Regions from separate parts of the Thalassospira sp. CH_XMU1448-2 genome, predicted to be linked through region 2. Evidence: predicted binding sites of a transcription regulator. Region 2 holds the regulator's gene; the other holds the start of a gene.
What was found. Region 2 encodes HrcA, which represses chaperone genes, less so after heat shock. Its sites were predicted from a motif close to GTTAGCACTCNCCNNNGGNGAGTGCTAAC; they were not measured.
Positions count from the first base shown of each region.

Region 1: groES (co-chaperone GroES) is a predicted target of HrcA. The motif match lies at 2,519-2,547, and genes of this name have one in related genera.

Region 1 covers NZ_JAYMEA010000004.1:88,519-104,629, forward strand. The annotation lists gene rfbA (glucose-1-phosphate thymidylyltransferase RfbA) at 1-151, shown strand, start outside; gene rfbC (dTDP-4-dehydrorhamnose 3,5-epimerase) at 157-714, opposite strand; gene WA318_RS15510 (hypothetical protein) at 816-2,291, shown strand; gene groES (co-chaperone GroES) at 2,612-2,899, shown strand; gene groL (chaperonin GroEL) at 2,960-4,612, shown strand; gene WA318_RS15525 (NADH:flavin oxidoreductase/NADH oxidase) at 4,740-5,834, opposite strand; gene WA318_RS15530 (Hsp20/alpha crystallin family protein) at 6,142-6,645, shown strand; gene WA318_RS15535 (hypothetical protein) at 6,792-7,235, shown strand; gene WA318_RS15540 (hypothetical protein) at 7,302-8,078, opposite strand; gene WA318_RS15545 (PLP-dependent cysteine synthase family protein) at 8,227-9,339, opposite strand; gene fliN (flagellar motor switch protein FliN) at 9,565-9,867, shown strand; gene WA318_RS15555 (tetratricopeptide repeat protein) at 9,930-10,601, opposite strand; gene WA318_RS15560 (DUF2794 domain-containing protein) at 10,730-11,086, opposite strand; gene WA318_RS15565 (hypothetical protein) at 11,258-11,683, opposite strand; gene WA318_RS15570 (DUF2659 family protein) at 12,195-12,845, shown strand; gene WA318_RS15575 (outer membrane protein assembly factor BamB family protein) at 12,959-14,251, shown strand; gene der (ribosome biogenesis GTPase Der) at 14,369-15,895, shown strand; gene WA318_RS15585 (c-type cytochrome) at 15,979-16,111, opposite strand, start outside.
Region 2 covers NZ_JAYMEA010000001.1:449,269-465,379, forward strand. The annotation lists gene WA318_RS02125 (NAD-dependent deacylase) at 1-144, opposite strand, end outside; gene grpE (nucleotide exchange factor GrpE) at 279-923, opposite strand; gene hrcA (heat-inducible transcriptional repressor HrcA) at 974-2,032, opposite strand; gene rph (ribonuclease PH) at 2,351-3,067, shown strand; gene rdgB (RdgB/HAM1 family non-canonical purine NTP pyrophosphatase) at 3,146-3,742, shown strand; gene hemW (radical SAM family heme chaperone HemW) at 3,889-5,082, shown strand; tRNA gene WA318_RS02155 (tRNA-Leu) at 5,252-5,338, shown strand; gene WA318_RS02160 (hypothetical protein) at 5,457-6,257, shown strand; gene WA318_RS02165 (ribonuclease D) at 6,371-6,982, shown strand; gene WA318_RS02170 (KpsF/GutQ family sugar-phosphate isomerase) at 7,135-8,142, shown strand; gene lptC (LPS export ABC transporter periplasmic protein LptC) at 8,146-8,853, shown strand; gene WA318_RS02180 (LptA/OstA family protein) at 8,850-9,728, shown strand; gene lptB (LPS export ABC transporter ATP-binding protein) at 9,744-10,583, shown strand; gene rpoN (RNA polymerase factor sigma-54) at 10,649-12,232, shown strand; gene hpf (ribosome hibernation-promoting factor, HPF/YfiA family) at 12,395-12,991, shown strand; gene ptsN (PTS IIA-like nitrogen regulatory protein PtsN) at 13,030-13,494, shown strand; gene WA318_RS02205 (AmpG family muropeptide MFS transporter) at 13,593-15,164, opposite strand; gene typA (translational GTPase TypA) at 15,342-16,111, opposite strand, start outside.

The DNA of each region.
Region 1 (16,111 bases), on a different contig from region 2:
TCAAAGTCTCAAGATCGCTTGCCCGGAAGAAATCGCGTTGCGCAATGGTCTGATTTCACTCAATCAGTTTGAGGAGCTGACCGCGCAATATAGTGCGAGCTCCTACAAGACCTATTTGCAAACTGTGTTGAAAACCTACGATCAGATGTAGGGATATCAGAAATCCGGGTCTTTACAGTAATCGGCAAAGCTCATTGCCGCCGCATCCTTGGCAGACAGGGTCACGTCATCAGTACCGAACGGCCAGGAAATACCGATGTCGGGGTCGTTCCACATGATTGCCCGTTCGCTTTCAGGCGCGTAAGGAGCAGACACCTTGTAAATGACTTCTGTATCAGCTTCGAGCGTTGCGAAACCGTGGGCAAATCCCTTGGGAACAAAGATCTGGTTCCAGTCATCAGCGCTGAGTTCAGCAGAAACCCATTTGCCAAAGGTCGGCGAATTTTTGCGAATATCGACGGCGATATCAAGGATGCGACCATGAACAACGCGGACGAGTTTGTCCTGGGCAAAGGGCGGGCATTGGTAATGAAGGCCGCGTAAAACCCCGGCTTCGCGCGAAAGTGAATGATTGTCCTGAACAAATTCGACTGAAATGCCTGCTTGGTTAAAGCGTGACTGACTGTAAGTTTCGGAGAAGAAACCCCGTTCGTCACCAAACTTTCGCGGAAAGAGCAACTTAATGTCGGTGATATCAAGTGTTTCAATCTGCAATGTTTCGACCCTATGCTGTGTTTTGTCGTCAGATGAAGGTTGGCTCAAAGGTGTTGCTGGTCCAGCCGCTCGCGTTTTGTCCGGATATGAAAGGGCAGTCGATGCAATTTCGTTTGCGCTATGTCCCGGTGCTTCTTGCTGGTTTTCTTTCAGCATGTAGTAGCCATCAAAGTGGCGTTTCTGTGGTCTCATCACCAAGTTGTTCACAGCAGCTCGGCGAGTTCGATGCGTTGATTGCCGATCAGGGGAAAAGAAATGTCGGTGCGGCACCTGTTGCCGGATACCGGTTTCTGCGGGCCAACCGAAATTCGGTGCTGATGGGCAAGCAGGTCGGGACCGCCATAGCGCAAGGCGCTCGGGGTGAGCCGTTGTTTGCCGACTGGGTGGCGCAGATGCGCGCACTTGATCGTGACGCGCGGGCAGACGAGCTGCGCAATCTTCCTGTTGCTGCGGAACTGTCTCTGACAGAAGTCGAAAACTGTGCGAGTCAAATGGCTGCGGGACTGACCATCGGTGATTACGCGTCGTTGTCCAAGGCGGTTTTCGTGCCTGATGACTATCTCGATTTTCAACGCATTGCCGGGTTTTATCCGTTAACAGCCTTTGCCGCGCATTTGGGCTATGAAAGCTGGAAGCGTGATAATTTTGCAAGCTTTGATCTGTCCGAAGAGGCCTTGCAGGCTTCTGGTCCCTGGCAGCGCTATCGTGCAGACGGGCAGGGAGATGCAGGGCAAGACGCCATCGCGATCAAAGCAATTGAAAAAGATGCCTTTGGCCGGATCATGCCAACGCACGCCGAGCTCAAATCGCTTGCCGAACGCTATGCGCCAGAATTTCGGATACGCACGCTGACAAGCAGTGATCGTATCGGTACACCGGCCCTGCCATCGCGTGAGGGCTTGTCGATTGTCGATCTTGATCGCCCTGCAATCTATTACCGACTCAGCCATACCTGGTTTAATAACCAATGGCGTCCGCAAATCATCTATTCGGTCTGGTTCCCAGAGCGACCGGCACAGGGAATGTTTGATATTCTCGCCGGGCATCTTGATGCATTGATCTGGCGCGTCACCCTTGATGGAGAAGGGCATCCTCTGATTGCGGACAGCATTCATGGGTGTGGCTGCTATCATATGTTCTTCCCGACATCGTCATTGCAGCGAATTGTGGCACCCGAAGATGGTGATATTCGCGAGACGGCTGAAAGCCCGGCCGGTGCTGTACCGTCGGCGACCCTTGCCCGTCCGGTGCTGTGGGTTGATGCGATCAGTCACTATCTTTTGGCCGTGACTCCGGAAAATTCAGACGTGAAGACCCTGGCGCCCATAAAGGCATCAATGCAGCCAGAGCAATCACTTGTGAGCATTCCGCTCAAAGATGGCAGCGGATATGAAAGCCTTTATGATGAAGACGGTTTCGTCCCGGGCACCGAAAGAATGGAACGTTTCATCCTGTGGCCAATGGGGGTGGACCGGCCCGGCGCAATGCGCCAGTGGGGCCATCATGCAACCGCCTTTGTCGGACGCCGACATTTTGATGAGCCAGCATTATATGAGCGCTATTTCGAACTTCGCTGACTGAATGTTGCGATCTTGTAATTGCAAGGACATGTGGGTCGGTTCGCAGCGAAATATTTTTGTACGGCAGGGTTGTGCGGGTTGATAGAAAATGGTGTGATCAGCAGCCCTTCGTGGAAGACGGTTTTTTGTTCGGTTTGAATCACCGGAAATGCGTAAAAATCGTGACATTTCTGCGTCTTTTTACATCTTCCTATTGACTTTAAACAGGCACTCCAATAAATGCTGTTAGCACTCGCCGGGGGTGAGTGCTAATACGGGCTCATCCCGGTTAGTCTTAGTTATTAACGAGCCTTAGCTTTAACACGGAGTTGTCTAAAATGAAGTTCCGTCCGCTGCATGATCGAGTACTGGTACGTCGTGTCGAGTCCGACACCAAAACTGCCGGTGGCATCATTATTCCGGATACCGCCAAAGAAAAACCGCAGGAAGGCGAAGTTGTCGCTGTTGGTTCTGGCGTTCGCAAAGAAGATGGCTCGGTCGTAGCCCTCGACGTCAAGGCAGGTGACAAAGTCCTGTTCGGCAAATGGTCGGGTACCGAAGTCAAGGTCGACGGCGAAGAGCTGCTGATCATGAAAGAATCCGACATCATGGGCATCATGGAATAAGTCAGCCCTTTGGGTGACTTAAGTCCACGTTCATCCGTCTCATAGAGAGGAAAGAATATTATGGCTGCTAAAGAAGTAAAATTCTCCACCGATGCACGCGCCAAGATGCTGCGCGGTGTCGACATCCTGGCAGATGCTGTCAAGGTGACCCTCGGCCCGAAAGGTCGTAACGTTGTTATCGAGAAGTCCTTTGGCGCTCCGCGCGTAACCAAGGACGGTGTTTCTGTCGCCAAGGAAATCGAACTTTCTGACAAGTTCGAAAACATGGGCGCACAGATGGTTCGCGAAGTTGCGTCGAAAACCGCCGATCTGGCTGGTGACGGCACCACCACCGCAACCGTTCTGGCACAGGCAATCGTTCGTGAAGGCAACAAGGCTGTTGCTGCCGGCATGAACCCGATGGACCTGAAGCGCGGTATCGACCTCGCGACCTCCAAGGTCATCGAATCCATCCAGGGCCGTGCACGTAAAGTTGCTGGTCGCGATGAGATCGCCCAGGTTGGTAACATCTCTGCTAACGGTGACCGTGAAGTCGGCGACATGATCGCTGAAGCCATGGAAAAAGTTGGCAACGAAGGCGTTATCACCGTTGAAGAAGCAAAAGGCCTGCACACCGAACTCGACGTTGTCGAAGGCATGCAGTTCGACCGTGGTTACCTGTCTCCGTACTTCGTAACCAACCCGGAGAAAATGGTTGCAGAAATGGATGCTCCGTACATCCTGCTCTTCGACAAGAAAATCTCCTCGCTGCAGCCGGTTCTTCCGCTGCTCGAAGCTGTTGTTCAGACCGGCAAGCCGCTTCTGATTATTGCTGAAGACATCGAAGGCGAAGCTCTGGCAACCCTGGTTGTCAACAAGCTGCGCGGTGGTCTGAAAATCGCTGCTGTCAAAGCACCGGGCTTCGGCGACCGTCGTAAAGCAATGCTCGAAGACATCGCGATCCTTACCGGTGGTCAGGTTGTTTCCGAAGATCTCGGCATCAAGCTTGAAAGCGTTACGCTTGACATGCTCGGTACCGCGAAATCGGTTACCATCACCAAAGAAGAAACCACCATCATTGATGGCGCTGGCGAGAAAGCACAGATCGAAGGCCGTGTTGCCCAGATCCGCGCTCAGATCGAAGAAACCACCTCTGATTACGATCGTGAAAAACTGCAGGAACGTCTCGCGAAACTCGCAGGCGGTGTTGCAGTGATCAAGATCGGTGGCGCTTCGGAAATCGAAGTTAAAGAACGCAAAGACCGTGTTGACGATGCTCTGCACGCGACCCGCGCTGCTGTCGAAGAAGGCATCGTTGCTGGTGGCGGTACGGCTCTTCTGTACTCTGTCCGTGCGCTTGACGGTCTCGAAGGTGAAAACCATGACCAGACCATCGGTGTTGACATCGTTCGCCGTGCCCTTCAGGCACCGGTTCGTCAGATCGCAACCAACGCTGGCGTAGACGGCGCGGTTGTTGCTGGCAAACTGCTTGAGCAGGACGACATCGAGTTCGGTTATGACGCTCAGAAGGGCGAATACACCAACCTGATCAAAGCTGGCATCATCGACCCGGCCAAAGTTGTTCGTACTGCCCTGCAGGACGCAGCTTCGGTCGCTGGTCTGCTGATCACCACCGAATGCATGATCGCCGAGAAAGCCGAAGACAAACCGGCTGGCGCACCTGACATGGGTGGCATGGGTGGTATGGGCGGCATGGGTGGCATGGGCTTCTAAGCCTTACCAACCAACCGACCTTTGCACTACAGGAAGGGCTCCGCAATTGCGGGGCCCTTTTTGCGTGCAGGTCAGAGAAATAAAAAAAGCCCGGCACATTGTTGTGCCGGGCTTTTGGTGGTTCAGATCAGCCAAACAGCTTTTTAAGGCTGCGCGGCTGACAGCGCAGATATTGCGGGGCAGCTTTGACTTCGGCCCCAAGGGTTGCTGCTGCGTGCCAGGGCCAGCGCGGGTCATAAAGGATGCCGCGCGCAAGGGCGATGGCATCGGCCTGACCGGTAAAGGTGATGGCTTCTGCCTGTTCGGCCTCGGTGATCAGGCCAACCGCAATGGTGGTCATGCCGGTTTCTGCCTTGATACGGGCTGCAAACGGAACCTGATAGTTCGGGCCAAGCGGGATTTTCTGATCAATGTGCAGGCCGCCGGACGAAACATCAATGAAATCGCAACCGCGTGCATGAAGCAGTTTGGCAAGTTCAACGCTTTGATCAATGTCCCAGCCGTCATCAACCCAGTCGGTGGCCGAAATACGGATACCCAGCGGGTAGTCGGTGCCGACTTCTGCGCGGATGGCGTCATAAATCTCAAGAACGATGCGCACGCGGTTTTCAAACGATCCGCCATATTCATCGTCACGCTTGTTCGAATGAGGGGACAGGAACTGATGGAGCAAATAGCCATGGGCAGCGTGGATTTCGATGGCATCAAAACCGATGCGGATCGAACGTTTTGCACTTTCGACAAAGGCCTGCACGATTTCGGAAATGCGCGACTTTGAAAGGGCTTCGGGGATCGGGTCGCCCTCGCGGAACGGAACAGCCGACGGTGCGCAAACTTGCCAGCCATTGGCATGATCCGGAGACAGTGCATGCCCACCCAGCCAGGGTTTCTCGCACGATGCCTTGCGTCCGGCATGGGCCAGTTGAACGGCGACTGGCATGTCAGAGTGGCTGCGTACCGCAGAAATGGTTCTGGCAAGGGACGCTTCGGTTTCGTCATCCCACAGACCTACATCGCCATAGGTGATGCGACCTTCGGGTTCGACGGCAGTTGCTTCGATAATCAAAAGTCCAGCGCCCGACTGGGCAAGGTTGCCCAGATGCATCGGATGCCAGTCCGAGGTTTTGCCGTTTTCAGCTGAATACTGGCACATCGGCGCAATGATGACGCGGTTGTCCAGGGCAAGCTTGCCCAGTGACAATGGTGAGAAAAGGGTACTCATGGATCTTCCTTGTTAAGGAGGTCGGCCATAAGCCGACAAACAATGAGAAGAAGCTAATCCGGTCAGGGGATGAGTGCCAGTCTCTGATTTGATTTTTCGAAAAAAGTTCGTCCGGATAATGTGTTATTGGCCATTCAGGTCGGCGGAATGCAAAAAAAGCAAAAAAAAATGCATGACGCCACTTGCGGAAAAAATCCTGTGCTCTATCTCAAGTTTGCAAAGGGGCATGGTGCCCTGATACGCGTCAAGGTTGCAGCCTAGTCTGGACTGATGGCGCAAGAATACTCGTCTGTAATGGAGGGTACTAATGACTGGTCTTCAGACTCTTAATGGATCCGCACGTCGTCTTGCAACTGCACCGACCTATGGTGATCCTTTCTCGCTTCTTTCCCGTGATTTCGATCGTATGATTGGCTCGATCTTTGGTGATCGTGCAACTGCATCAAAGGCGGTTGCAGATGGTCAGGAAGCAGCTCAAACTCTCTTGAGCCCGCGTATCGATGTTCACGAAGCCGAAGATCATATCGAACTGTCTGCCGAACTTCCCGGCGTTGAGCAGGATGATGTGGATGTGTCGGTTCTCGACGGTGTTCTGACCATCACCGGTGAAAAGAAATCCACCCGTGAAACCAACGAGGGTGCCCGCGTTGTTGAACGCAGCTTTGGCAGCTTCAAACGGTCATTCCGTCTGAATGATACCATTGATGTCGATAACATCACGGCGTCGTTCAAGAATGGTGTTCTGGTACTTACTCTCCCCAAAGTAGCAGAACAAAAGCCCGAGCCGCGCAAGATTGCTGTGAACGGCTAGGACTTGTTTGTCTCTCCTCCCTGAGAAGCTTTCCCTGTCTTGCCTGACGGGCGGTACTTGCCGCCCGTCTTTTTTTGTCTGGCTGCTCACATGCGATGAGGCTCCCCGTCTTCTGGTGCATCCGGATTATCAGAGGAGAAAGCCCGATGAGCAGTACGCTTGGCGATTTGGCCAATGATTATGCAGCCGCATACAAGGCCGATATCGCGTCCTTTCGAACTGAAACGCAAACCGAACAGCTTTGCGCCATTGCCACGCGCGTCGCACAAAGCTGCTCGGCCGTTGAAACCAGCAGCAAGCCTGTTTCAGTTGCGCAAAGCGAGATTTCCGGTGCGATCATCATCGGCGAGGCAACCGCGAAAAAGCTTGCCAAGGATGATGCCGCCTGGATTGCACGGCAGGCTGCTGTCAGTCAGACCGATCTGCGCAAGAAGGCCGAAGAACAGCAGGCGCGTGACCTGACCCTTCTGTCCAGTCTCAAGGAACTGTCGGGGAAGCTTGAAGGCACCGGCGCAACCGATAGCGGTTATGAGCAATCGGTCGAAGGATTTGAAGACACGCTTGCATCCGGCGCGCTGGTGGCTTCTTAACGCCGACGGCACATTCATTGAGGCCGGTCCCGTGCAGTGATGTCGGGACCGGCCTTATTCTTGTCATTACGGGGTCGGCAGGGCGTTTTGGGTGTTGATCAGATTATTGGTATTCCACCAGTTCTCGATGCGATCAGCAAAGGCCTTGTTATCTGATGCAGCCCACTGGTTTTTCCTGAGTTCGAGATAGGTGAAGGTGCCACCAGCATCATATCCCTCGCCAGCCCAGTCGCGCCGTACCCGAATGGCCGCGACCACGTCCTTATAAGCGACATTAAGGACCGCAAGCTCGCGCGCATAAAGGTTCTGGCGTGCCATCTGGCGTTCGGTCGCGCCAAACCTGGCAGCATTGCCATAGACCCGTTGCTGGATGGAATAGGTGGGGCACCAGTATCCACGCAAACGCACGCAGTAAACCCATGTCTCGGCAGCAGGATCCGGCTGATCAGGAACCTTTGGCGGGAAGAGGGCGCCGATTTCATGCGTACCTGACAGACACACGGCCGTATAATGCGCAAGATCCTGATCAGCCTTGCGATAAACAATGGCCGGGGTTGCGGGGGATGTCCCGCGCCGGGAAAAGCCGTGGCCGAAAATTTCATCGGGGGTGCGCGTATCCCCGCGCCATGCATAAAGGGCCCGGCTGCTTTGGGATGTGTTGCGTTTCAGATCGGGTGGCACCCAAAGATAGTCGACATAGGCAAATACAGAACGTTCATTTGACAGCAAAGCCCAGAAATCATCTGCGCAATTTGTCCCGTAAACCTTTTGTGTCTGTCCAGAATTTTCGAGATCCACATTCTCGATATAAAGCTCGATACCGCCGATTTTCTCTGTTGTCATGTCATGCCTCGTTTAAATCACTCCGATGCATTCCGACGGTGAGACAATGAAGCTGTGAGAAACGGGTAAACCGGGTCTGGACAAAAGCAAAAGGCCGGGTATGTGATCACCCGGCCTTAATCTGAATTCAGGAAACGGCTGGAGCCTGTCAGGCTTTGCGATACCCGGTCTTGTGATCTAGCGGCATGTCAAGAAGCCCGGTCGCATCAAACTGTTCAAGTGCTGATGTCCAGGGGGCGAGGTCGATATTCTGTGCCTTGATCCATTCCGGATTGTAATAGGTGTCGCAATAGCGATCCCCGCCATCACACAACAAGGTCACGACCGATCCGGTTTGCCCGGCCTTTTTCATTTCCGTGATCAGTGACAGGGTGGCAATCAGGTTGGTGCCGGTTGACCCGCCGCAGCGACGGCCAAGATGACGTTCAAGATAATGCAGGGCGGCAAAGCTTGCGGCATCGGGAATGCGATACATGCGATCGACAACGGTCGGATTGAAGCTTGGCTCGACACGGGGACGGCCAATGCCCTCGACGCGCGATCCCTTGGTGCCGGTCACCGAACAGTCGCCGGTTTCATAGGCATCATAAAAGACCGAGTTTTCCGGATCAGCCACGCAAAGCTCGCAGCCTTGCCCCAATGTCCGGCCATAACGGACATAGCGACCGATGGTCGATGATGTGCCGCCCGTACCCGCACCGACGACAACCCAGCGCGGAACCGGATGGGGTTCACGTTTAAGCTGATCAAAGATGCTTTCGGCAATGTTGTTGTTGCCGCGCCAGTCGGTTGCGCGCTCGGCATAGGTGAACTGGTCCATGTAATGGCCGTCAAGTTCGCGCGCCAGGCGTTGGGATTCTTCATAGATCTGACCGCTGTGATCTACCAGATGGCTTTCTCCGCCATAAAATGCGATCTGGTCGATTTTCTGTTGCGAGGTCGATTTCGGCATGACGGCGATAAAACGCAGGCCAAGCAGGCGTGCGAAATAGGCCTCTGACACGGCGGTTGATCCGCTTGATGCCTCGATAACCGGCGTGTCCCTGGTGATCCAGCCGTTGCACAGGCCATAGAGAAACAGCGAGCGCGCCAGACGGTGCTTGAGACTGCCAGAAGGATGGGTCGACTCATCTTTAAGATACAAGCCAATCCCGTCAAGTTTCGGCAGATCAAGGCGGATCAGGTGGGTGTCTGCCGACCGGTTGAAATCAGCTTCGATCTTGCTGATGGCGTCAGCCACCCATTGGCGGTCATATGTCATTTAACATCCTGGCGTCAGGTTGGATCACATCATGGCGAACATGAAAATCGCGAATGGGCACTTGTGTAGGGGATTATAATACAAAAAACTACAGTGAAATTGTGTCGATACATTTTGGCGATCTGACAATTTTTAAGAGATTGGGCTTGCTAACACTTTTTTCAAAGCTAACCTTTATAATTCAAGGTTCCCGATTCCTTCGACCAGACCGGATGGCGCTAAATCATGGCTGTTGACGATAAAGACCCGTTTTCCAAGCGGCATGGTGCATCAGAAATTGGTGCGGCCTATGACGTGCCGGTGCGCGTTTCGACGGTGATTGGCAAAAGCCAGATTCAGGTCGCGCAATTGATGCGTCTGACCCGTGGTGCGGTTCTTGAACTTGACCGTCGGGTTGGGGAACCCGTTGATATCTATGTCAATAACCGGCTGGTTGCGCGTGGCGAGCTGGTGGTGGTGGACGAAAATCTTGGTGTGACGATTACCGAAGTGGTCAAGACCGGCACAATCATCGAGACCCATCATTAGACGCGATACTGCCAGACAGACAGGCACGGGATAGAAGTTTTAAGGCCGCATGATGCGGCCTTTTAATTTGGAATGAATCCTTCCGTCTGAAGACGTTTGTCGATGCGCGTGATTTCCTCAGGACGCAGGCGGGCTTCAAGTGCCGAGACCGCGGCCATCGGGTCCATCGGGGTTTCAAGGTTCAGGCCCGGCGGCAAGGTGATCGGGCCAAGTGTGGCGCGCCTTAGCCAGTAATAGGCTTCTGCCTGGTTTTCTTCCTGCCCCCAGCCGCGTTCAAGCAGGGCGCCATACATGAACTGGGCGGCGTGATTGTCGGCCTTTGCGCCAAGTTCGAAATAGTGGGCCGCTTCAACAAAGTTCTGACGCACACCGCGCCCGTGGAAATATTGCGTGCCAGTCAGAAAGGCAGCATCCCCGTTTCCGGGATCAGCTTGCAAGGCGCGCTTGAAATATTCAGTGGCGCGGAACTGGTCATAATTCACGCCGTGCCCGTTGTAATACAAAAGCCCGATATAATAGATCGCGCCGCTATGATTGGCGCGCGCGGCCTTGTGAAACCATTTGACGGCTTCCGGATAATCGGGGCGTCCCATGTCTCCGCGATAGTTCAAAAGTCCCAGCGCATATTGTGCATAAGGGTCATCATTCAGGGCTGCGATTTCCCACTGCTGTCTGGCTTCGCTGAAGTCCCCGGACTGATAGGCGTAATAGCCGGTCTGATATTCGCGGCTCATTTTGCTGGCTTGGGCGGGGGTAGGCGTAAGGGCCAGCAAGAAGGCTGAGCTGATCAGGGCCGCAATTGTTGCGAGCCTGATGGTAGTCGAAACAGGGAGACGCACTTTTTTGTCCGCTTTTTTTGTAATCAGGAATTGTTTTTAAACAGCGGGACGACTTTACGCGCGCGCTTTTCGATGGCCTCGAGAACGTTGGTGATATCAGAACTTTGCTTGATTCGCTCGCCACTATGAAGTGCCAGATATTGTCCGGCATTCTTGTGTTCGCTGCCCAGCTTGATCACGGTGAAAAGCGGTGTTTCATGCGTGGAACGGAAAATCGAAAACATTGCCATGCCGTCAAGATGGTCAATCGCGTAGTCGCGCCAGGCACCACTTGCAACCTGGCGGGAATAGGTATTCATGAGCCGCATCAGTTCGGACCGGTCAAAATGTACAAAGCTTTTGGCTTTGCGATATTTTGCCAAATCGAACAGTGTTCCCATGTCATTCTCCGACAATGTGATCGTCTGGTTGCCCTGACCTGAAAGCAGAACATGACAACCATATGACACGGTAGCGCGGATTGACTTTCGCCTCAAGTTTCAATGGGCATTAACCGGTTCACAACGCGTGTGGCCGGTTTGAATATCCCAGGAAAATCAGGTGATTGGCTGTTAAAGGCTGCGTGATCTCGTCGGCGGCCAGTCAACGGTTTGTGCCCCGGTATTATAGGGGTCAGGCGTGCGATAGCAATTGACGGCTGCCAGCGTACGATAGCAATAGAGCGGGGTTTCGGGGACCGGATCCTTTTTGCAATAGGATTTACCGTCAAGCTTGCGGATGGTTGAGCAATCCTGACCGGTCGAAAGCGACACCACATGGTCAATCAGGGTTTTGTCGGTATTGATGATACTGACAACGTCAAAGGCCAGATACCATTCCCCGCCTGTGAAGATGCTGGTTCCGGCAATGTCAGACATTGTGGTGCTGCAGCCAGAAACGCCGGTTCCCAACAATGTTGCAAACAGCCCGGCCAGAATACGTTGTCGAATGACACGCTTGGCATCATGCCGGCTATACACTTTCTGACGACGTTCCATGGTGTCTCCGTCCATCTACCGGGCAATTTTGACCGATAGCATTGTGAAATCTGTTCCCTTGACTGTTAACAAAGCAAGCCCCGTGCCGGATTTGTCGTCATCTGTCCCTGTTCTTGTCATATGGGCAGGGTTAGGTTTGTTTTCAGTCGTTTTGGAGCTTTTCGCTGATCATTTTATGCTGATGATGATGTGTGGAAAATCTTTCAAACCGGTTTAAATCCGCCTGATCGGTCCGCGGGAACAGGCAATTCTTTCCCTGCATCGGTAAATTTGCCCCGATTTTGCCCAAAATGCGGACTTAACTGCTGGATGAAAAAGTACGGAAACAAGCTTTGCACTGGCCAGATACAGGCCATATAGCGGCAATCGGGCAAAATAATTGGCCGATTGCCGGGTTTGGCTTCGAGCAGACTTGACCCTGTACGTGCTGGCGCGTTAAATCCTTGCCAGAATTAATTCAGATAAGCGGGCAGGTTGCCCGCTTTATTGTGACCGGATTGGAGCCGTTTTCGTGGTTGATATTTTCCAGGAAGTCGAAGAAGACCTGAAGCGCGAACGCACAGAAGAACTGTGGCGCAAATACGGGAAATATGTCATCGGCACTGCTGCTGTGATTGTGTTGGGGGTTGCCGGTCGTGAAGGCTGGAAAACTTATGAACACACCACCAGCATCGAAAATGGCACCCGCCTTGCCAATGCTGTCGAACTGGCAAATGCAGGTGACGACAAACAGGATGCCGCGCTTGAAGCGCTTGATGCGATTATTGCCGACGGAAATGCCGGTTTTGTTGCCCTTGGTCATTTCCAGAAAGCCGCAGTTTACCTGCGTGCCGGTGCCGTTCCGTCCGCAGTGACCGAACTTGAAGCGATTGCTGGCAACTCCGAAATTGATGACGTTTACCGTGATCTTGCTGTGGTTCAAATTGCGATGAACAGCGCAAATGAAACCAATGCCAAGGACCTGATCACGCGTCTTCAACCGATCGCGGTTCCGGAAAACGCCTGGTACTATTCTGCGCGTGAAATGATTGCCTTGCTGCATGTTGCCTCGGGTGAAGTTGATGCAGCCAAACCGCTTCTGACGGAAATTGCCGATGACAATGAAGCACCGTCAGGCATGCGCGCACGCGCAAGTGAACTTCTCAAGGCCGTTGGTGCCTAACAAGGTCCAGACAGGATGGCCGGGAACAAACCCGGCCACCATGACGACAGCTTGAATCAGGGGAAACGGTTTTGACCACACGCGGTATTAAGTCAGTTCTGTGCGTAATGGGAATGACAGGCCTTTTGGCCGGGTGTTCGGGTTGGCTTGGTGGCGAAGAAGAACCGCCATTGCCGGGTGAACGCATCTCGGTTCTTGCCCTGCAAAGCACGGTTCAACCCGATGTCGAACTGTCTGACCAGCGTGTGATCCTTCCGGAACCCGAACCGATGGTCGACTGGCCGCAGAATGGCGGCTATCCGAGCCATGCCCTGCATCATGTCGGTCTGGATAATGACGTTCTCAAGCAGGACTGGTCGATTGATATCGGCGAGGGGTCAATGGATGACAACCTTTTGCTTAATCAGGCGATCATTGCGCGCGGTGTGATCTTTACCATTGATGCCAGTGCCGAAGTGCGTGCATTTGCTGCCAATAACGGCAAAAGAATCTGGTCACTCGAACTGGCGCCCGAAGACGAAGAGGACAGCACGCTTCTTGGCGGTGGTCTGGCCTATGAGCGCGGGATCATCTATGCCACCACCGGCTTTGCCGAGATCGTTGCCATTGATGCACCAAGTGCCAAGGTTCTGTGGCGCAGCCAGGTCAGTGCACCGATGCGTTCGGCGCCGACAGTGCGCGGTGGTCGTGTCTTTGCCATTACCATTGATAACCAGACCATCGCGCTCAATGCGATGACCGGTGAAACGCTTTGGAACCATCGTGGTGCAGCCGAAGGCGCATCCTTTATCGGTGGTGCAAGCCCGGCGGTTGATCAGGGTGTGGTGATTTCGGCCTATTCGACAGGCGAGATTTATGCCCTTCGTGTTGAAAACGGTCAGGTGATCTGGTCGGATGCACTGGCCGGTGCAGGACGTACCGATGCGGTGTCGGCAATTGCCGATATTCGCGGCCTTCCGGTCATTGATGATGATCTTGTGATTGCGACAAGTAACTCCGGTCTGACCGTTGCGATTGACCTTCGTACCGGCTATCGGGTCTGGGAACTGGAGGCCGGTGGCATCCAGTCGCCATGGGTGGCCGGCGATTACGTATACCTGCTAACCAACACAAATGATCTGATTGCCTTGCGTCGGAAGACCGGACAGGTTAAATGGGTGACGGTTCTGCCACGTTTTGTCGATCCCGAAGACCAGGAAGAGCCGATTGTCTGGACAGGTCCGGTACTGGTCGGTGACAGGTTGATCGTAGGTAACGAGCAGGGCGAAGTGATGACTGTTTCCCCTTATAGCGGTGACATTCTCGGCAAGGATGAGGTATCCGGGCCGATCACATTGCCGCCATCGGTTGCAGGTGACAGCCTTTACTTCCTGACTGCGGATGCCGATCTAATCGCATATCGCTGATCAGTCAGTTCGAACATAGAGTTTTTCGCAAGGTTTCCTTGCAGGATTTGCGATGCGCCGAGGGCAGTGAAAGCCGTCGGCGCATAACGCCTTTTATAACGAGAGTCTGAAAGTCAGATGTCGCTTAAAGTTGCCATTATCGGTCGCCCCAATGTCGGGAAGTCGACCCTGTTTAACCGTCTGGTCGGCAAAAAGCTGGCTTTGGTGGACGACCAGCCTGGCGTGACCCGTGATCGCCGCTATGGAAAGGCGCGTCTGGGCGATATGTCGTTCGACATTATCGATACCGCCGGTCTGGAAGAAGCATTCGATGATTCGGTCGAAGGCATGATGCGCCAGCAAAGCGAGAAGGCGTTCGAGGAATGCGATGTTGCGCTGTTCCTGATCGACGCCCGTGCAGGCCTGACCCCGCTTGATAACCATTTTGCCGACTGGCTGCGCAAGCGCCACAAACCGGTCTATGTCATTGCCAACAAACACGAAGGCAAGGATCAGGATCCGGGGCTTTACGAGGCCTATGGCCTTGGTCTTGGCGATGTCGCACCAATTTCAGCCGAACATGGTCTTGGCATCGAGCTTCTGTATGATTTGCTCGAACCCCATTGGAAAGAATGGAAAGACCGCGAGCGTGTTGCCAAACAGCATGCCCGCGAAGCGGCGGCCGAGGCGGCTGGTCTGGAAGATGAAGATAGCGACGATCTGATTGACGAAGACGGCTTTGCCGATGACGAGGGCGAGGTCTTCCCGTCCTTTGAAATCGAATTTGACGAAGATGACGAAGACGAAGATGGTGAACTGATCGTCGAAGGATCGCGCGATAATTCGAAAATTCAGCTGGCAATCGTTGGTCGCCCGAACGCAGGAAAATCCACACTTCTCAACCAGCTTCTGGGTGAAAATCGTGTGATGACCGGCCCGCAGGCGGGCCTGACCCGTGATTCGATTGCGGTTGACTGGTCCTATGAAGGTCGTCCGATCCGTCTGGTCGATACAGCGGGTATGCGCCGCAAGAAAAAGATCGATGACCGTGTCGAACGGCTTTCGGTTGCCGATACCCTGCGCGTCATCCGGTATGCACAGGTCGTTGTTCTGATGCTTGACGCGACCAATACCCTAGACAAGCAGGACCTCACGATTGCCCGTATGGTACTTGAAGAAGGCCGAGCCCTGATCATTGCGGTCAACAAGTGGGATGCTGTCCGCGACAAGGCAGAAGTGATGCAGGCCCTGCGTGACAAGCTTGATACGTCTTTTGCACAGGCCAAGGGTATTCCGGTTCTGGCATTCTCGGCATTGACCGGGCGCGGCACCGACAGCCTGATGCCAACCGTGCTTGATCTTCACGATATCTGGAGCCGCCGTATCCCGACTTCACAGCTTAACCGCTGGCTGGAAGCAACCACCGAACGGCATCTGCCGCCGGTCATTTCGGGGCGTCGTATTCGCCTGCGCTATATGACCCAGGCGAAATCGCGTCCGCCAAGCTTCTTTATCAACTGCTCCAAGGCGGCTGAACTGCCCGAAAGCTATACGCGTTACCTGATCAATGGCTTGCGCGAAGATTTCGACATGCCCGGCGTTCCGATCCGTATCTATCTGCGCAGCAGTGATAACCCTTATGCCAAGAAGAAAAAGAAACGCTAGTTTCGGGACTTCTTGTTCAACACATGAAAAAGCCGCCCTTGGTCAACAGGGGCGGCTTTTTGTCTGTCTGTATCGCGGACCGATCAGTTTTTGGGGATCGACGGGCCGTTATCGATGATTTCGCGGATATGTTCGGGCAGGTCTTCTTCGGTGAAGCTTTCCTGAATGTCACCATCCTGCACAAAGGCAAAGATATCGGCGATGTCCTGTCCGGAA
Region 2 (16,111 bases):
GGCAATATCGTATTTCGCCCAGATGCCATCGGGATCGCGGAAGGTATGAAGACCGCTTTCCTTGGAAATCCCCGCACCTGTCAGAATGACAATCGGAACGGCTTCGTCGCGCAGGATTTCAATCAGATCGGGGCGGAGCGGCATGTAAATATTCCTTGATTGGCAGCGTACTTTTGTCCGACAGCCTAATGCAAACAAAACACCCCCGCCAAGTATGTCTGGCAGGGGTGCTTGCTAAACCCGATCCGCTAAAACCGGTTTATCTGAATTTCTGGTCGTTATGCCGAGGTATCGACATTGCCGCCGGGCGTATCATCCTTTGACGGATTGCTTCCGGCCGGGTTCTTGGTAACACCGACCATTGCCGGGCGCAGAAGACGGCCCTTAAGGACGTAACCGGCCTGCATGACCTGTGCGACATGGCCATCCGGATATTCCGGGTGCGGCAGTTCAAACACGGCCTGATGGTGGTTCGGGTCAAGCTTTTCGCCAAGCGGTTCAAGCTTTTCGATCCCGTTCTTTTCAAGAGCCTTTTGCAGGGCCTGTTCGGTCATTTCAACGCCTTCAAACAGCGTTTTCATGGCCGGGTCGGCCTGTGACGTGTCACCGGCGGCATCAAGGGCGCGGCGCAGGTTGTCACCCACATCAAGAAGGTCACGGGCGAATTTGGTGATCGCGTAGTTGCCGGCATCCTCGACGTCTTTTTTGGCGCGGCGGCGGGTGTTTTCCACCTCGGCGGCCTGACGCAGCAGACGGTCTTTCAGCTCGGCGACCTCGGCCTGAAGGGCGGCAATCGGGTCTTCGATGACAACTTCTTCACTTTCTGCGCCGGTCGCCTCTGCTGCGACGTCCTCAGATGCGGTTTCTTCTGCGGCATTTACATCCTGCAGATCTTCCGGAGTGTTTTTTGCGGTTTCCGACATGGCTAACCTTGTACTTTCACGTTATGCGGCCTGACACGCAGCGCCGCGATTTATCCAATCAGTCGACCGACCAGTTTGGCGGTGTAATCGACCAGCGGAATAATCCGGGCATAATTGATCCGGGTCGGTCCGACAACCCCGATTGCACCCACAATGCTGCCTTCAGCATTCTGATAGGGTGAAATCACCATCGAAAGACCCGATCCGCCAAACAGTTTGTTCTCGGACCCGATGAAAATCTGAACGCCCTGGGCATCCGTCGTCACATCGAGCAATTCAATCATCTGATCGCGGGCCTCAAGCACGTTAAACAGGCGGCGAACGGTCTCAAGCTGTTCGATTGTATCGATATTTTCAAGCAGCTGGGACTGGCCCTTTACAATCAGGGACGATCCCTTGATCCCGCCAGCCCATGTCGCAAGGCCCGCATCAATCAGTGTGGCGGAAAGTTCATCAAGCTCCTGCTTGAGGCGATCACGTTCCTGCGTGATCAGCACTCTTGCGTCATCAAGTGTCTTCCCAGCCAATCGGGTATTTAGATAATTCGCCGCTTCTGTCAATGCCGAGGCGGGCAAATCGACCGGAACATCAAGGATTCGGTTTTCGACACTGCCATTTTGCGACACCAGTACGGCAAGCACCTTGCCCGGTGACAGGGCAACGAATTCGATCTGTTTGAGGCGGATGCCATCGGTCTTTGGCGCAACCACCAGCCCGGCACAGCGCGACAGGCCCGAAAGCATTGATGTTGCCTCGCCCAGCATCTGATCAAGCGAATAGCCCGCCTGTTCGCAATTCTTGGTCAACTGGTCACGTTCGGCATTGGGAAGGTCGCCAACCTCCATCAGCGCATTCACAAACAGCCGCAATCCCTTTTCACTGGGCAGGCGCCCGGCCGAAATATGCGGCGCAACCAGAAGCCCCATCTCTTCAAGATCGGACATGACATTGCGAATGGTCGCAGCAGAAAGGTTTTCGGACATGCGTCGCGCAATCGACCGCGAACCGATCGGTTCGCCGGTTTCGACATAGGCATCGACAATCTGGCGGAACACTTCACGTGACCGCGCATTCATGTCGCCCAGCAATGTATCGTCAAAATGGGCCATGTGTTCCAAGCCTGCGGGTCGAGACAAAGCTGTTATCAAGCTCAGGGAGAATTTAGTCAGGCATTGGGTATACGTCAATTGCGCCCTTGCAGGGCAAAAGCCGGAAGCCACACCGGTTTCAAGTACTTGGTTTGAAAACGTTGTTTGTATTCCTGATGGGTTTTGGGCGAATCCGGGTCGATCAGGGCCGGGAAACTGCTGGACCTTTGGCGGGTGTCATCTTACTTTGGGCCAAATTTCAAGCCTGTTTGCATCTGCGATCCATCCGTCGGTGCCAGAGCTGCAACCACAAGATCTGTAACCAAGAGGTTCTCACACATGCGCCCATCCGGCCGTACCCCCGATCAGCTTCGTGACGTAACGATTGAAACCGGCATTTCCAAATATGCCGAAGGGTCCTGCCTGATCAAATTCGGCGATACCCACGTCATCTGTACCGCCACGGTCGAGGACAAGGTTCCCGGTTGGATGCGCAATACCGGCAAGGGCTGGATCACCGCAGAATACGGCATGCTGCCGCGTGCCACCGATTCGCGCATGCAGCGTGAAGCTGCGCGTGGTGGCCAGTCGGGCCGCACCCAGGAAATTCAGCGCCTGATCGGTCGTTCGATCCGTGCGGTGGCCGATATGAAAGCCATGGGCGAAATGCAGATGCGCCTTGATTGCGATGTCATTCAGGCCGATGGCGGCACGCGCACTGCGTCGATCACCGGTGCCTATGTTGCGGCCCATCTGGCGTTTCAGGGCGTGCGTCGTCTTGGCCTGATCAAGGAAATCCCGCTGACCCAGCCGGTCGCAGCGATTTCTTGCGGGATCTATAACGGCGAAGCCGTGCTTGATCTGGATTACGCCGAAGACAGCAATGCCGGGGCGGACGCCAATTTCGTGCTGGCGGGCAATGGCGGCATTGTCGAAGTTCAGGCCACTGCCGAAGACGTGCCGTTTGATCGCCAGTCTTATGACAAGATGTTCGCGCTGGCCGAAAAAGGCTGCAAGGAACTGTTTGCCAAGCAGCGCGAGGCCCTTGGTCTTTAAGTTAAACGAGACTTTCCGCGGCAGGAACCATACCTGCCGCTTTTCACATCTGACCCCTACCGAATCTCAGGCAGAAAAATGGCCCGTCGCTTTACGGAAAAAAAACTCGTCATTGCCAGTCACAACAAAGGCAAGATCAAGGAAATCGGTGAATTGCTAGCACCCTTCGGGATCGAGGTTTTCTCGGCCGGAGAACTTGACCTTCCCGAACCCGAAGAAACCGAAAAGACCTTTATCGGCAATGCACAGCTGAAATCGGTGGCGGCGGCCAACGGGGCCAATCTTCCGGCCCTTGCCGATGATAGCGGCCTTGCGGTTTCTGCCCTTGATGGTGCGCCGGGCATCTATTCGGCGCGCTGGGCCGGGCCGGACAAGGATTTCGACATGGCGATGGAAAAAGTCCAGAACGGGATCGGCAACCATCCCGACCGCCGGGCATCCTTTATCTGCGCGCTGTCACTGGCCTGGCCGGACGGGCATGTCGAGAATTTCGAAGGCAGGGTCGAAGGCGAAATCGTCTGGCCGAAACGCGGGCGTCACGGCTTTGGCTATGATCCGATTTTCCAGCCCAAGGGATATGATCAGACCTTTGGGGAAATGGACCCGGCCAAAAAGCATGAAATGAGCCACCGTGCCGATGCCTTTGCCCAGATGGTCAAGGCCTGCTTTAAATAATCAGGTTTAAATAATCCGGGCCTTTTGGCGCCCGCATTGAACATATGCACGCATCGCTGATGTCATGATCGGCGGTGCGTGTTAGTTTATCCGGGTATCAGGGATATAAATGCCCTGCTTTTCCCGCAATCAGGATCGAGTTCCGCGTGTCCGCATCTTTTGCCGAAACCGTGCCCTTTGGCATCTATATCCACTGGCCGTTCTGTCTGTCGAAATGCCCCTATTGCGATTTCAACAGTCATGTGGCGAACAGTGTCGATCACGCCCGCTGGCGCAAGGCGCTCCGGGCCGAGCTTGCCATCGGGGCGGCCCGCCATCCGGGCCGTGTTGTCGGTTCGATCTTTTTTGGCGGGGGCACGCCATCGCTGATGGACCCGGAAACGGCGGGGGCGCTTATTGCCGATATCAAGACCTATTGGCGGGTCACCGACGATCTTGAAATCACCCTTGAAGCCAATCCGGGCACGGTCGAGATCGACCGGTTTTCGGCCTTTGCCGCCAATGGCATCAACCGGGTATCAATCGGCATTCAGGCACTTAATGACCGCGATCTTAAATTCCTTGGGCGTGTGCACTCGGCCAAGGAGGCGCTGCGCGCCCTTGATGTTGCGACCACGGTGTTTGACCGCTTTTCATTCGATCTGATCTATGCCCGCCCGGAACATGATCCCAAGGCCTGGCGCAAGGAGCTGCGCGAAGGGCTTGATATCGCCAATGGTCATATCTCGCTTTATCAGCTGACCATCGAGCCGGGCACACAATTCTATACGCTTCATCAGCGCGGCGAGCTGGTGGTGCCTGACGAAGACCTTGCGACCGAGCTTTATGAAATCACCCAGGAAGAAACCGAGGCGGCGGGGTATCGCTGTTACGAGGTTTCCAACCATGCCAAACCGGGGCAGGAAAGCCGTCATAACCTCGTTTACTGGCGCTATGGCGATTATCTGGGCATCGGGCCGGGTGCGCATGGCCGCGAAGCCGTGATCCAGCCTGATGGCAGTACCGTTCCGATGGCAGTACGTCGCCATCGTGCGCCGGAAATCTGGCTCGACCGGGTGGAAAAGCATGGTCATGGTTCGCAGGAAGAAACCGTGCTTGAGGCCGATGAACGCCTGCTTGAAATGGTGATGATGGGCTTGCGACTGAATGAAACCATTCCTGTGTCGCGGTTTGAACGGATTATTGGCAAGGGACCGCGTGATGTGCTGGATTCGGAACGGCTCGAAACCCTGATTGTTTCGGGTGATCTGGTCTGTGATTCTGCGGGGCTGCGGGCCACACAGCAGGGCCGGAACCGGTTGAATGGTGTTCTTGGCTATTTGTTCGACCATTCGGCGTGATCGCGAATGACCGAAATTCCAAGGGAAACCCTTGTGTTTTCGGTCCAGGGCCGGGTCAGGTGATTTAGTTTCACCAAACCATCAAAAAGTTGGTTGACACTTTAAGCTGACCGCGTATATTCCGCCCCGTTCCGGCGGACACTGCCCGAACAAAACCAGATGCCCCTATGCCCAGGTGGCGGAATTGGTAGACGCGCTGGCTTCAGGTGCCAGTGGCCATTAGGTCGTGGAAGTTCGAGTCTTCTCCTGGGCACCATACCCCAGCACATTTCTGATGTGCTGGGGTATTGTCGTTTTGGGGCCTGTTTTTCATTGTCTCTTCAACTATTCTCGTCATCCTACATTCATCCCCTGCATTCAGAGGTTTTTTGCTAATGAATGAGATTGATGACGATCCAAAGTTCCCATTATCCCCGGCAAAAGAAGTGTGTACCGAGATTGCTTTTCGGTTCTTCGAGCGGCATTTCAAAATTTTCAATTTTCTATTCTTCGCTTCTAATCTCGCGCAGCATCAAGACGAAACTAGAAAGATCGCGATCGAAGCGCTTTCTAAGGTCGATCCAGAAAAATACAATTTGGAGGACGCAGCCAAGCGGAAAAGTGCTTTCAAGCAACTTCAGCAGTTTCGGGATTACCAAACCGAGAATATGTGCATTCGCCTATCGGATAATTTTTTATGCTATCTCTCGGAAATCATTCAGGCTTGTGCGCTTAAAAATCCAAATATTATTAAATCAAAAGAGAATATATCAGTAGAAGATGTTCTAAAATTTAAGAGAAACAAAGATATCGTTCGTTTTGTTGTTGATAGAAAAATAAATAGCCTGTCATACGGAGGTGTTGTCGAGATTGATGAATTTATTTCAAGTAGAATTGGTTATTCAATTTTGGATGATGAATCAAAGAGGAAAATCATTTCATACTCTATTTCTCTGAGGAATCTTTACTCACATAATAGAGGGGTAGTTGATAATATATTTAAAAGAAAAATGAAGGGTAATGATCTATTTAACGAATGTGATATTGGAGATGTATATGAGGTTGATTATGATGATTTAGTCGTGATGGCTAACAATTATTATAGAATATGCCAAGAATTGGATTTATTAATTTCTAACAAGTTTCATCTGCGCCGAAAGAAGTTTGCCACATGGAGTAGGGGTAATTCCTCATAGGCATCTATGTGGAATGTGTCGTCTTAGATCATTTAACTATCCAGACTTTTTGCGATGCCACATGCGGTTTGCTGTGTTAAGAACAGGCAAATTCTGACATTTGGAGAACCGCGATGACCAATTTCCTCCATCTCGGAGATCTGCCGGACGATCTTGACCTTGGCAAGGTTGTGGCAATCGACAGTGAGACCATGGGCCTGAACCCGCACCGCGACCGTTTGTGTGTCGTGCAGCTTTCAAGCGGGAATGGCGATGCCCATCTGGTCAAGTTCGATGGAGAAGATTACAGCGCGCCGAACCTCAAGAAACTGCTGGCCGATCCGTCGGTCCTGAAGCTGTTTCATTTCGGGCGTTTTGACATTGCGGTCATGGACAAATATCTCGGTGTGCGCTGTGCGCCGGTCTATTGCACCAAAATCGCCTCCAAGCTGATCCGTACCTATACCGACCGTCATGGTCTCAAGGACCTGTTGCGTGAACTGGTCGGGGTCGAGATTTCCAAGCAGCAGCAAAGCTCTGACTGGGGTGCGCCCGAGCTTTCCAAGGAACAGATCGATTACGCGGCATCCGATGTGCTGTATCTGCACAAGGCCAAGGAAGAGCTTGATCGTCGTCTGGCCCGCGAAGGCCGTACCGAACTTGCCCAGGCCTGTTTTGATTTCCTGCCGACCCGCGCGACGCTTGATCTGTCGGGCTGGGAAGAAACCGATATTTTTGCCCATTAGGCCGTGCGGTTAACCGCCTGTGAAGATTGGCGGTGTATGGGGGTTCAATAGAATTGACCCCCACACCCGGCAGGTTCATAGTTTTGGCGCATTGGTCTTGCAGAAAGGGCGATATGCCTTATCTCCGGGCAGGAAACGCAAACAAGAAACAGATGACAGTGACCCCGAACGCTCCCACCACCAAAAATACACCGGTTCCGGCTTCTGAGGCCGATCTTGCGATTGCGCGCCGGGTTCTTGATATCGAAGCATCCGCGCTGCGCGAACTGGCAGACTCGCTTGATGGCGATTTCTGCAAGGCGATCGACCTGATCGAAGGCCTTAAGGGCCGTCTGGTGATTACCGGCATGGGCAAAAGCGGTCATATTGCCAAAAAGATCGCGGCGACCTTTGCCTCGACCGGCACCCCGTCCTTCTTTGTCCATCCGGCCGAAGCCAGCCACGGTGATCTTGGCATGATCGGCAAGGATGACGCGGTTCTGGCACTGTCGAATTCCGGTGAAACCCCGGAACTGTCCGATATCATCGCCTTTACCCGCCGGTTTAACGTGCCGCTGATCGGCATGACCCGCAAACCGGAAAGCTCGCTTGCCAAGCAGTCGGACTGTCCGCTGGTGCTGCCGGCAAGCCCGGAAGCCTGCCCGAACAAGCAGGCCCCGACGACCTCGACCACAGCGATGCTGGCCCTTGCCGATGCGCTGGCGGTGACATTGATGGAACGTCGCGGTTTTAGTGCCGATGATTTCCGTACCTTCCATCCGGGCGGAAAGCTTGGTCAGCGGTTGTTGCATGTGCATGATGTCATGCATGGCGCAGACAGCCTGCCATTGATTGCGCGCGATGCCCTGATGTCCGAGGCACTGGTGACCATGACCGGTCATTCCTTTGGCTGTGTCGGTGTGCTGGGCGATGCCGGGGAGCTGATCGGGATTGTCACCGATGGCGATTTGCGTCGCCACATGGCCGATAATCTGGTGGCGATGAAGGTCGGTGACGTGATGACGGCCGGACCGAAAGTTACCCATGCCGATGCCCTGGCGGTTGAAGCCCTTGCGATCATGAATGATCGCAGCATCACCGCCCTTTTCGTGCTGGATGCGGCCGGCATTCCGGTCGGCCTTGTGCATATCCATGATCTTTTGCGTTCAGGGGTGGCATAGGCAATGAGCACTGAAGGCACACCAAAGGTCGCATCCCAAAGGGCCGAAGGCCTTTCGCGCGACCGGCTGCCTTCCGGTCGGCGCGAAGTCCGCATCAATCCGTTCCGACGGATGATCGTGACCATGCTGAAATTCGTTTTGCCGCTGATTGCCCTGACGCTGATGGCGCTGGTGGTGTTGTGGCCGCAGATCGAACAGGTTCAGGATAGCGGGTTCCGGCTTGGATTTTCGACATCGCCCGAAGACCTGATGGAAAATGTTGCCATGAGCAATCCGCGCTTCTTTGGTGTGGATGGCAAAAAGCAGCCCTTTACCGTGACGGCGCGCGAGGCGGTCGAATCCCCCGAAACCCGGGAACGCAACGAGCATGTCTATCTTGATGCGCCGCAAGCCGATATCACGCTTGAAGACGGATCCTGGATCGCGCTGACCGCCAATGAGGGATTCTATACCGAAGAAAACGGGATGCTCGACCTTGTTGGTACGGTCAATATGTATCACGATAACGGCTTTGAAATTCACACCGAAGAAGCTGAAATTGCTATGAATTCCGGCAGTGCAAGCGGTACGGTTCCGGTCGATGGCCAGGGACCGTTTGGCACGATCAAATCCGATTCCGGGTTCGAGCTGGAAAACAAGGGGGCGGTGATCCGCTTTTTGGGAAAATCCAAACTGGTGATTTTCGATAGCGCATTGAAAGGGAAGTCATGATCGCAATGGGGCTTCTGAGCCGAAAAACCGGAACGCTTGTTGCGGCAATGATGCTTGGCGGTGCGGTTCTTGGCCTGTCGGGCCTGTCAGATCGTGCGCAGGCCAACCCGCTCGGGCTGGCGCAAAATGGCGCTGGCGGTCTGGAGGTCGAGTCAGATAACGGCATTGAATGGCGTCGCGATGAACAGATCCTGATTGCGCGGGGCAATGCGGTTGCCAAACGCGGCACGTCGCGGGTTGATGCCGACGAACTTCAGGCGCTGTATCGTGATCGTGACGGCAATAGCGAGATTTACCGCATCATTGCGATTGGCAATGTGAAGCTGTCCTCCGATACCGATGTCGCAACCGGCGACAAGGCGGTCTATGACATTGACGAGGCGGTTGTGGTTCTGACCGGGGATAATCTGAAATATACCACGCCAAAGGAAACCCTGACCGCACGTGACAGCCTTGAATATTGGGAAACGGAACGGATTGCGGTGGCGCGTGGCAATGCGGTGGCAATATCCGAAGATCGTACCTTGCGCGGTGATACCCTGACCGCACGGTTTGATGTCGCCGAGGGGGGCGCAAATGAGTTGCGTCGCATCGATGGTCAAGGCAATGTGAATATTCGCACAGCCACCGACTTTGTTGTGGGCGATCAAGGCGTTTATGATGCGAAAACAGGTATCGCCACATTGATCGGATCGGTTAAGATCACGCGCGGAGAGAACCAGTTGAACGGGGACCGCGCCGTTGTCGATCTCAATACCGGCGTCAGTCGCCTGACAGCAGATGGCAATGGCAGTGGCAAGTCCCGTGTTCGGGGTCTTCTGGTTCCTGAAAAAGATGAAAATAAAAGCCCGGCCGATGCCGGGACCGGTAACTGAGGAAAGGTCGGGAATTTGTTCTGGTCGCGCAAGGGCGTAAAATCCGATGACGCAAAGACGCAAGGCGCGTCTGCCGGTGCGCAAGCATCCTCAGGGGCGGGGGCCGCAGGTGGTCCGCGTCTGATTACCGCAAACAAGGGCCTTGTGGCGCATAATCTTGGCAAAAGCTTCAAGAAGCGCCCGGTTCTCAAGGATGTATCGGTGTCTGTCCAGCGTGGCGAGGCGGTTGGTCTTCTGGGGCCGAACGGGGCGGGCAAGACGACCAGTTTCTATATTATTACCGGCCTGATTGCCTCTGATCGCGGGACGATTTCGCTTGATGGGCGCGATATCACAGCGATGCCGATGTATCAGCGCGCCCGTATGGGAATCGGCTATCTGCCGCAGGAAGCCTCGATTTTCCGGGGCATGACGGTTGAACAGAATATCATGGCGGTGCTTGAAGTAGTCGAAGATGACCGCATCAAGCGCGAACAGAATCTTGAAGACCTTCTGGCGGAATTTGCCATCGAGCATTTGCGTCGTACCCCGGCCCTTGCATTGTCGGGCGGGGAACGCCGCCGTTGCGAGATTGCACGCGCCCTTGCCGCCCATCCGAACTTTGTTCTTCTTGATGAACCGCTGGCCGGGATTGACCCGATTGCCGTGGGGGATATCCGTGATCTTGTTCGTCATCTGAAAGATCGTGGCATTGGGGTCTTGATTACTGACCACAATGTGCGCGAGACTCTCGACATTATCGACCGGGCATATATCTTGCATGATGGTCGGGTTTTGATGGAAGGTGGTCCTGATGAAATCGTCAGAAATGACGATGTTCGAAGGGTTTATCTGGGCGATCGGTTCAGCCTCTGATAAAGACACCGGACAAAGATAGTGGTCTTGGGGGGATGATCGGATTGACACGGGGTAATGTATAAATGGCCCTGAAGGCGCGGCTCGATTTACGTCAGTCCCAGTCTCTTGTCATGACGCCCCAGCTGCAGCAGGCGATCAAGCTGCTGCAGTTCAATAATATCGAGCTTTCCAATTTCATCGACAGTGAGCTTCTGGAAAACCCGCTGCTTGAGCGGGCTGATCCCGGCCAGACCTTTGCCGAAACCGGCGACGGGGCCGTTGGCAATGGTGATGACGGGATTGATAGCCGGTCGATTGACAATTTCGCCGACCGCGAAGACCGTCTTGGCACCGACCGCCTGACGGCCAGTGAAACCATGGGCAGCGAAGATGGTCCGCTGGATGTTTCAAGCGACGCGCTTTATGGCGGCGAAGGTGAAATCTCGCGCAATGGCGAACCGGTTGCGGGCAATCACGATTATGCCTCGCCCTATGGCAGCGGGACCGGCGGATCTGGCGGAATTGGTGGATCGGGCAGCAGCGATGATCTGCCGGGACTCGAACAGACACTTGCCGATGAAGCAACCTTGCGCCAGTCGCTTGATGATCAGCTCAACATCGCCTTTGCCGATGCCATGTCGCGCATGATCGGAAGCTATCTGATCGATATGCTGGATGAAAACGGCTATATCAGCGGCGATCTTGACGAGGTTTCCGAAGCCCTTGAATGCCCGATGGCAGAGGTCGAACGGGTTCTTGCCGTCATTCAGGGCTTTGACCCGGTCGGGATTTTTGCCCGTGATCTGGCGGAATGCCTGGCTTTGCAGCTGCGCGAGAAAAACCGGTATGACCCGGCGATGGCGGCCTTGCTGGCCAATCTTGATTTGCTGGCCAAGCGCGAATTTGACCGGTTGCGCCGCGTTTGCGGCGTCGATGCCGATGATCTTCATGACATGATTGCCGAAATCAGGACGCTTGATCCGCGTCCGGGTCGAACCGCGGATGGCGAGGCGGCAACGCCGGTGATCCCCGATGTTCTGATGCGATCAGCAGGCAACGGCAACTGGCATCTTGAGCTTAATTCCGAGGCCCTGCCGCGTGTTCTGGTCAATGAGGATTATGTCGCCCAGATCGGGTCGGGCCTGCGCGACCGCGAAGAACGCAGCTTCATGAGCGAAAAGCTGCAAACTGCAAACTGGCTGGTCAAGGCGCTGCATCAGCGTGCTACCACCATCATGAAGGTGGCGAGCGAAATCGTGCGCCAGCAGGACGGGTTCTTCAGCCACGGGGTATCGCATCTGCGTCCGCTGATCCTGCGCGATATCGCCGAAGCCATCGGAATGCATGAAAGTACGGTTTCGCGTGTCACGAATGGCAAATTCATGTCGACGCCGCGCGGCATGTTCGAGCTGAAATACTTCTTCACGACGGCAATTTCGTCTTCGGATGGCGGAGATGCCTATTCTTCCGAAGCTGTGAGACACCGGATCAAGTCATTGATTGATAATGAAGATCCGAAAAAGATTCTGTCTGATGACAAACTCGTTGAGCTGCTCGGGAAGGAAGGGATCGACATTGCCCGCCGAACAGTGGCAAAATACCGGGAGGCGATGCGCATTCCTTCGTCCGTCCAACGTCGTCGCGAAAAAAAATCACGTGCTTCCTAGCATCGTTTATACGAAAAAATGCACTGTAACGTACTGCAATCAAAGGAAACATACCCATATCTTGACTTGGCAATGACGAGGGAATATGGTGCGGCCTCCTGATTGAGGGGCGCCAAACATCCATATGTACTGGGAAGTCACTCAACTGGGGATAGGCGATCCATGCAAATTACGGTTATCGGTAAGCAACTTGACGTTGGTGATGCGCTTCGGCAGCACGTCGTCGAGACCTTGGACCCTGCGGTAGAGAAATATTTCGATCACGCGATCGAAGCCACGGTGACCATCACCAAACAGGCGCATCTCTACGTGGCGCAAATATCGGTCCATGTTGGCAAGGGCATGATGGTGCAGGCGAAGGCATCGGCGGATGAAGTTTATCCCGCCTTTGAATCGGCCTGCGACAGAGTGACCAAGCAGTTGCGGCGCTATAAACGGCGCCTGCGTGATCATCACGCAAGCCGGGACCATCACGAGCAGGCGCGTCTGGATGCGATTCACTATGTAATCGCGCAAGAAGATGACGATCATTCGGATGACGATCACGTAAACGGCTATGAACCGGTGATTGTTGCCGAGACACCGGATCGCATTGATACGCTCTCTGTTGGAGAAGCTGTCATGCGGCTCGACTTGGGGGACATTCCGGCACTGATGTTCCGGAATGGCAAACATGGCGGATTGAATGTTGTGTACCGTCGCTCTGATGGCAATATCGGTTGGCTAGACCCAAACGATAAAGATGCTGGTGGCGCGTGACGAACACAGATTCCGAGCCAAACAACGCAACGCGAAAAATGGACATATCATCTATTCTTACCCCGTCCGGGGTCATTCCGGCACTGCGGTCCGGTGCGAAAAAGGCTGTGCTTGAGGAACTTGCCGAGAAAGCAGCCGACGTTACCGGACGCGATGCAAGCGAGATTTTCTCTGTCCTGCTTGATCGTGAGAAACTTGGCAGCACTGGCGTAGGCGGTGGTGTCGCGATTCCGCATGGCAAGCTCAACGATCTTGACCGGCTCTACATGGTCTTTGCCCGTGCTCAGAACCCGATTGAGTTCGATGCAGTTGATGAACACCCGGTCGACCTGTTCTGCATGCTGATCGCACCAGAAGAAGCCGGTGCCGATCACCTGAAAGCGCTGGCACGGATTTCCCGTCTGCTGCGTAACCAGGGCATGTGCGACAAACTGCGCGGGGCTGGCTCAGCCGACGCGATCTACGCGCTCCTGACCCAGGACGAGGCCGAACAGGCCGCGTGAAAAGGTCAGTAAAAGGCGGGTAACCCCCGTAACGCAGACCAGATTTAAAAAAACCGGACGCTCATTGGGCGTCCGGTTTTGTTTTGGGCAATGTGTGATTACGCGTCGGCGTCTGAAGCCGGTTGGGCTGCGGGGTCCTTGACCTCGGTCATGCGTCCGGCCAGCACCACCAGCCACAATACCGGGATGCCGATGATCGCGGTTCCGACAAAGAACCAGCTATAGCCGACCGCATCGACCACCGTGCCCGAGAACCCGGCAAGGATTTTCGGAAACAGCGTCATGATCGAGCTGAAGATCGCATATTGCATGGCGGTAAAGGAAATGTTGGTCAGCCCCGACAGATAGGCGATGAAGGCCGCAGTCGCCAGACCACCCGAAAGGTTGTCAGCCATGATCACGACGACAAACATCGTGGTGTCCGGCCCGATATGGGCCATGAAGGCAAACAGGATATTGGTAATGGCTGACAGCAATGCGCCAAGAAACAGGATTTTCACCACGCCATAGCGCACCGACAGCACCCCGCCAAGGAAACTGCCGCCAATCGTCATGAACAGACCAAAGGTCTTTGAGACGGCGGCGATCTCTTCCTTGGAGAAGCCAAGATCGGTGTAAAACACATTGGCCATCACGCCCATAACGATATCGGCAATACGATAGACCCCGATCAGGGCAAGGATGATGATCGCGGTCTTGCCATAGCGGTCAATAAAGTCCTTTACCGGCGAGATATAGGTTTCCTGCACCATGCCGGTCGGGGTCAGGCCGACACGGGTGGTCAGCCAGGCGACAAGGATGGCAACCGCAATGGCAATGCCAAGTTTCAGTGTTCCGGCAATAAAGCCCGACAGCTCCCTGATCATGCCCGCGTCGCTCAGGGCAGTCTTGAGCGGATCGGTGATATCCCCGGCATAAAGATTGGCAAGGATGAAGGCGATGACGGTGACAGCAAACATCGCAAGGAAACGAAGATAGTCTGACGTTTCGTGGAAATACTTGCTGTCCGTTCGTGGGGCATCGGGTTCACGCACCAGAAGGGTGGTGATCACGCCCACACACATGGCAAGCGCCATACAGCCATAGGCCATGGTCCAGGCAAAGTGCTGATAGGTTCCTTCGGCCTCAAACAGACCGGCAATGGTCAGTGCGCCGGCACCGGCGACAATCATGCCGATGCGATAGCCCCCGATATAGGCCGAGCTCATCATCGCCTGAAGGTCGGTATCAGCGGCCTCGATGCGATAGGCATCAATAACGATATCCTGGGTTGCCGAGGCAAAGCCAAGGGCGACTGCCGCAAAGGCCATCATGGTCAGGTTTTCGGATGGATCAGTAAGCCCCATCCACAGAATGGCGGCAATGATGCAGCCCTGCGCAATGATCAGCCAGCTGCGCCGTCGGCCCAGAAGGCCATGCAAGACCGGAAAAGGCAGCCGGTCAATCAGCGGTGCCCAGACAAATTTGAAAGAATAGCCAAGGGCCGCCCAGCTGAAATAGGTCACGGTCGAACGATCCACACCCGCTTCACGCAGCCAGATCGACAGGGTCGAGAAGATCAGAAGAATGGGAATGCCAGCCGACAGCCCCAGAAACAGCATGGTGATGACACGTGGATGAATGAAGGCGCCAAAGGCCTCACCCCAGCTTCGTTTTTCTGTGCTGTGCATCGACTTCCCCCAACCTGAAACACGTGGTCACGAAGCTAGTGCAAACAGGTTAATGAATAGCCAACCCATCCAGCCGCTGTTTCATGGGGCAGTTTCGTGGGGCAAAGGTATTCGGTGCGCATGAAAAAAGGCCGATCCATCGAACCGGCCTTTTTGAATTTCATCGCAAAAGAAGGATCAGCCTTCTTTCTTGCGGCTTTCGCGCTTACGAACGTTCGGGTCAAGATGCAGTTTGCGGATACGCACGCTCTGCGGGGTGACTTCGACCAGTTCGTCGTCCTGAATATAGGACAGGGCTTCTTCAAGCGACATACGACGCGGCGGGGTCAGGGTCACAGCTTCGTCCTTGCCCGATGCACGGACGTTGGTCAGCTTCTTGCCCTTGAGCACGTTCACTTCAAGGTCGTTGTCACGGTTATGTTCACCGATGATCATGCCCTGATAGACGCGTTCGCCATGTTCGATGAACATGATGCCACGATCTTCAAGGTTAAACAGGGCATAGGCCACTGCATCACCCTGATCGTTGGAAATCAGCGCACCGTTACGACGGCCGGCAATCGCACCCTTGACCGGGCCATAGGAATGGAACACGCGGTTCATGACGCCGGTACCACGGGTATCGGTCAGGAATTCACCGTGATAGCCGATCAGGCCACGTGACGGCGCGATGAAGATGATACGGGTCTTGCCACCGCCCGACGAACGCATGTCGGTCATCTCGGCTTTGCGCAGGCTCATTTTCTCGACGACGACGCCGGAATATTCTTCGTCAACGTCAACCTGGACTTCTTCGAACGGCTCGGACATGACGCCGTCGATTTCCTTGAACAGAACGCGCGGACGCGAAATCGACAGCTCAAAGCCTTCACGACGCATGGTTTCAACCAGAACGCCGAGCTGAAGTTCACCACGACCGGCTACTTCAAACGCGTCCTTGTCGGCGG